One region of the Pseudomonas sp. MF7453 genome, then DNA from elsewhere that is predicted to be linked to it. Evidence: riboswitches for the same ligand, from Rfam matches in the RefSeq annotation. Region 1 holds a riboswitch; the other holds the start of a gene.
The links. A riboswitch is a leader RNA that binds a small molecule or an ion and turns the genes downstream of it on or off. The one in region 1 is predicted to bind cobalamin.
Positions count from the first base shown of each region.

Region 2: another riboswitch for cobalamin. It lies ahead of JFT63_RS05380 (CbtB domain-containing protein); the one in region 1 lies ahead of JFT63_RS04065 (CbtB domain-containing protein).

Region 1 covers NZ_JAEKCN010000002.1:488,207-490,389, forward strand. The annotation lists gene JFT63_RS04070 (CbtA family protein) at 1-646, opposite strand, end outside; gene JFT63_RS04065 (CbtB domain-containing protein) at 658-846, opposite strand; cobalamin riboswitch at 943-1,156, opposite strand; cobalamin riboswitch at 1,199-1,399, shown strand; gene cobW (cobalamin biosynthesis protein CobW) at 1,493-2,183, shown strand, end outside.
Region 2 covers NZ_JAEKCN010000002.1:116,312-118,494, forward strand. The annotation lists gene cobW (cobalamin biosynthesis protein CobW) at 1-517, opposite strand, end outside; cobalamin riboswitch at 611-811, opposite strand; cobalamin riboswitch at 854-1,067, shown strand; gene JFT63_RS05380 (CbtB domain-containing protein) at 1,164-1,352, shown strand; gene JFT63_RS05375 (CbtA family protein) at 1,364-2,068, shown strand; gene JFT63_RS05370 (cobalamin biosynthesis protein) at 2,065-2,183, shown strand, end outside.

The sequences.
Region 1 (2,183 bases):
GGGCCAGCCAGAACACCACATTGGTCAGTTGCGATGCGATTTTGAACTGTGCTTCGAGCGCCTCGGGTGCCAGCATCGAATGCACTTGCGGCTGCGGCGCGCCAATCACGTGGGGGACGGCAAGAATTGCCACGCCCAGCACTTTGAGCAGCCCGTTGCGACCGAACACGATCAGCGCAATACCGGCGGCGGTGGAGGCGGCGGTACCGATCCACCAGGTCTGGCGCAGCGTCAGGTCAGCCGCGGCCGTGCCCGGCAATTCAGGCGGCAGGCCCAGGGTAGGTGCCAGCACAAAGGTCGCGTAACCCGCCAGGCCCCAGAGCAAGCCCTGGGCGGTGCGGGTGGGGGCGCGCAAGGTGTAAAGGCCGGCGAGCATCAACGCAAAGCCGACCGCCACCACCAGGTTGCCACCTGTGGTCGACAACACGCGCTGCCAGCCATCTTCCGGCTCCCAGGCTTCGGCGTCGTGGCTATGTGCAGCGGCACCTGCGCCGTGTTCGTGGGCAACTTCGGTCGCTACAGGAGCCTTTTCATACGTTTCGGCCTGCAAAATCAACGGCGAGACCCACAAGCTTTGCAGCAGGGTCAGCAGCAGGGCGGCCAGCAGGCCGGTGAAACCTGCGGTTTGCGCAATACGTTTGATCATGTCGGCAGGCCTCAGTGGCAAGGGAACGCGGCGCTGTGGCGGGTATCGTGGGCCGCGTTATGCACCGCCTCGATATGCGAAAAACCGGCGAAGTACACAAGGCACGCACCCAGGATTGCCGCGCCGATCGCAGCGCTCAGGCGTTGACTCAACGTGGTGGTGCTGCTTGCGGAGGGCGTAGTGCTGCTGATGATCGACATGGCGCGTCCCTTTCAGGTGTCAGGGTGAAACGAGCGCATGCAAACCCCACGCGCCAGGCACGCAGGGTTCGAACAGCGCCCGCCCACCGCGGGTTTGTTATCTGATTTTTTCGGGCCGGTCTCCGGGCTTGCGAGGGGCGGCTCTGGACAGAGTGCGCCTGAAAAGCATCGCCTTCCCATGCAAAAGCACAGTGGCCGTGACGCTTCGCTCGCTTACCGTTGCGGGGGCAGCACCGGATTTGTCATAGGGGTATGACGCACCGGTTTCCCGTTTCACCCTGTGAAGGGCACCCGAAACAAGATGTGTAGGAGAGCATGGGCCGGGGACGGTAGTCAAATGCCGCGAGCCCCTGTAGCCTTGCACCTTCGAGGTTCTTCGGCCCCACGCCGAAGCTAAGAAGGGAACGCGGTTCAAGCCGCGGCTGCCCCCGCAACTGTGAAGGGTTCAGTTGACTGCCATGCCACTGCCGAGACGGCGGGAAGGCGCAGTCAACGTTGGTCGCAAGACCTGCACGCCCCAAGCCAGGAGACCTGCCTCGTCACCGATTTTTCAATTCAACCGGGCGGGGTGATCCGGTGACGAAATCCGCTGCTGCGCGCCGCCGCAGGGCCTGTCGTCCCGTATGCCCGCCCCAAAGGGCATCCGATGAAAACACTGGCCAAACTTCCCGTCACCATCGTTACCGGCTTCCTCGGCTCGGGCAAGACTACGTTGCTGCGCCATATGCTCGACAACGCCCAGGGCCGTCGCATTGCCGTGATCGTCAATGAATTTGGCGAGCTGGGCATTGACGGCGAGATCCTCAAGCAGTGCTCTATCGGTTGCACCGAGGAAGAAGCCAACGGCCGCGTGTACGAACTGGCCAACGGCTGCCTGTGCTGCACGGTGCAGGAAGAGTTCTTCCCGGTGATGCGCGAACTGGTCGCCCGTCGCGGTGACCTGGACCATATCCTCATTGAAACCTCGGGCCTGGCCCTGCCCAAGCCGTTGGTGCAAGCCTTCCAGTGGCCGGAAATCCGCAGCGCCTGCACCGTTGACGCGGTGATCACCGTAGTCGACAGCCCGGCCGTGGCCGCCGGTACCTTTGCCGCCTTCCCGGATCAGGTCGACGCCCAGCGCAAACTTGACCCCAACCTGGACCACGAGTCGCCGTTGCACGAACTGTTCGCCGACCAACTGGCCAGCGCTGACCTGGTGATCCTCAACAAAGCCGACCTGATCAGCGCCGAAGACCTGGCCCGTGTGCGCCTGGAAGTGGCCGAAGAACTGCCGCCGGCGGTGAAGGTCATCGAAGCCAGCAGCGGCCGCCTGCCGCTGGACGTGTTGATCGGCCTCG
Region 2 (2,183 bases), 370 kb from region 1:
GTTCGTGCAACGGCGACTCGTGGTCCAGGTTGGGGTCAAGTTTGCGCTGGGCGTCGACCTGATCCGGGAAGGCGGCAAAGGTACCGGCGGCCACGGCCGGGCTGTCGACTACGGTGATCACCGCGTCAACGGTGCAGGCGCTGCGGATTTCCGGCCACTGGAAGGCTTGCACCAACGGCTTGGGCAGGGCCAGGCCCGAGGTTTCAATGAGGATATGGTCCAGGTCACCGCGACGGGCGACCAGTTCGCGCATCACCGGGAAGAACTCTTCCTGCACCGTGCAGCACAGGCAGCCGTTGGCCAGTTCGTACACGCGGCCGTTGGCTTCTTCCTCGGTGCAACCGATAGAGCACTGCTTGAGGATCTCGCCGTCAATGCCCAGCTCGCCAAATTCATTGACGATCACGGCAATGCGACGGCCCTGGGCGTTGTCGAGCATATGGCGCAGCAACGTAGTCTTGCCCGAGCCGAGGAAGCCGGTAACGATGGTGACGGGAAGTTTGGCCAGTGTTTTCATCGGATGCCCTTTGGGGCGGGCATACGGGACGACAGGCCCTGCGGCGGCGCGCAGCAGCGGATTTCGTCACCGGATCACCCCGCCCGGTTGAATTGAAAAATCGGTGACGAGGCAGGTCTCCTGGCTTGGGGCGTGCAGGTCTTGCGACCAACGTTGACTGCGCCTTCCCGCCGTCTCGGCAGTGGCATGGCAGTCAACTGAACCCTTCACAGTTGCGGGGGCAGCCGCGGCTTGAACCGCGTTCCCTTCTTAGCTTCGGCGTGGGGCCGAAGAACCTCGAAGGTGCAAGGCTACAGGGGCTCGCGGCATTTGACTACCGTCCCCGGCCCATGCTCTCCTACACATCTTGTTTCGGGTGCCCTTCACAGGGTGAAACGGGAAACCGGTGCGTCATACCCCTATGACAAATCCGGTGCTGCCCCCGCAACGGTAAGCGAGCGAAGCGTCACGGCCACTGTGCTTTTGCATGGGAAGGCGATGCTTTTCAGGCGCACTCTGTCCAGAGCCGCCCCTCGCAAGCCCGGAGACCGGCCCGAAAAAATCAGATAACAAACCCGCGGTGGGCGGGCGCTGTTCGAACCCTGCGTGCCTGGCGCGTGGGGTTTGCATGCGCTCGTTTCACCCTGACACCTGAAAGGGACGCGCCATGTCGATCATCAGCAGCACTACGCCCTCCGCAAGCAGCACCACCACGTTGAGTCAACGCCTGAGCGCTGCGATCGGCGCGGCAATCCTGGGTGCGTGCCTTGTGTACTTCGCCGGTTTTTCGCATATCGAGGCGGTGCATAACGCGGCCCACGATACCCGCCACAGCGCCGCGTTCCCTTGCCACTGAGGCCTGCCGACATGATCAAACGTATTGCGCAAACCGCAGGTTTCACCGGCCTGCTGGCCGCCCTGCTGCTGACCCTGCTGCAAAGCTTGTGGGTCTCGCCGTTGATTTTGCAGGCCGAAACGTATGAAAAGGCTCCTGTAGCGACCGAAGTTGCCCACGAACACGGCGCAGGTGCCGCTGCACATAGCCACGACGCCGAAGCCTGGGAGCCGGAAGATGGCTGGCAGCGCGTGTTGTCGACCACAGGTGGCAACCTGGTGGTGGCGGTCGGCTTTGCGTTGATGCTCGCCGGCCTTTACACCTTGCGCGCCCCCACCCGCACCGCCCAGGGCTTGCTCTGGGGCCTGGCGGGTTACGCGACCTTTGTGCTGGCACCTACCCTGGGCCTGCCGCCTGAATTGCCGGGCACGGCCGCGGCTGACCTGACGCTGCGCCAGACCTGGTGGATCGGTACCGCCGCCTCCACCGCCGCCGGTATTGCGCTGATCGTGTTCGGTCGCAACGGGCTGCTCAAAGTGCTGGGCGTGGCAATTCTTGCCGTCCCCCACGTGATTGGCGCGCCGCAGCCGCAAGTGCATTCGATGCTGGCACCCGAGGCGCTCGAAGCACAGTTCAAAATCGCATCGCAACTGACCAATGTGGTGTTCTGGCTGGCCCTGGGCCTGATCAGCGCCTGGCTGTTTCGCCGCAACCGCGACGACCAATACTCGGCATGACGTTGGTAGTCGGCCTGGGTTGCCAGCGGGGTTGTGACGTTCACACGCTGCTGGCGCTGCTGGACAGCGCCCTCGTCGAAGCGGGTATCGGCCGCCAGTGCTTGACGGCGCTGGC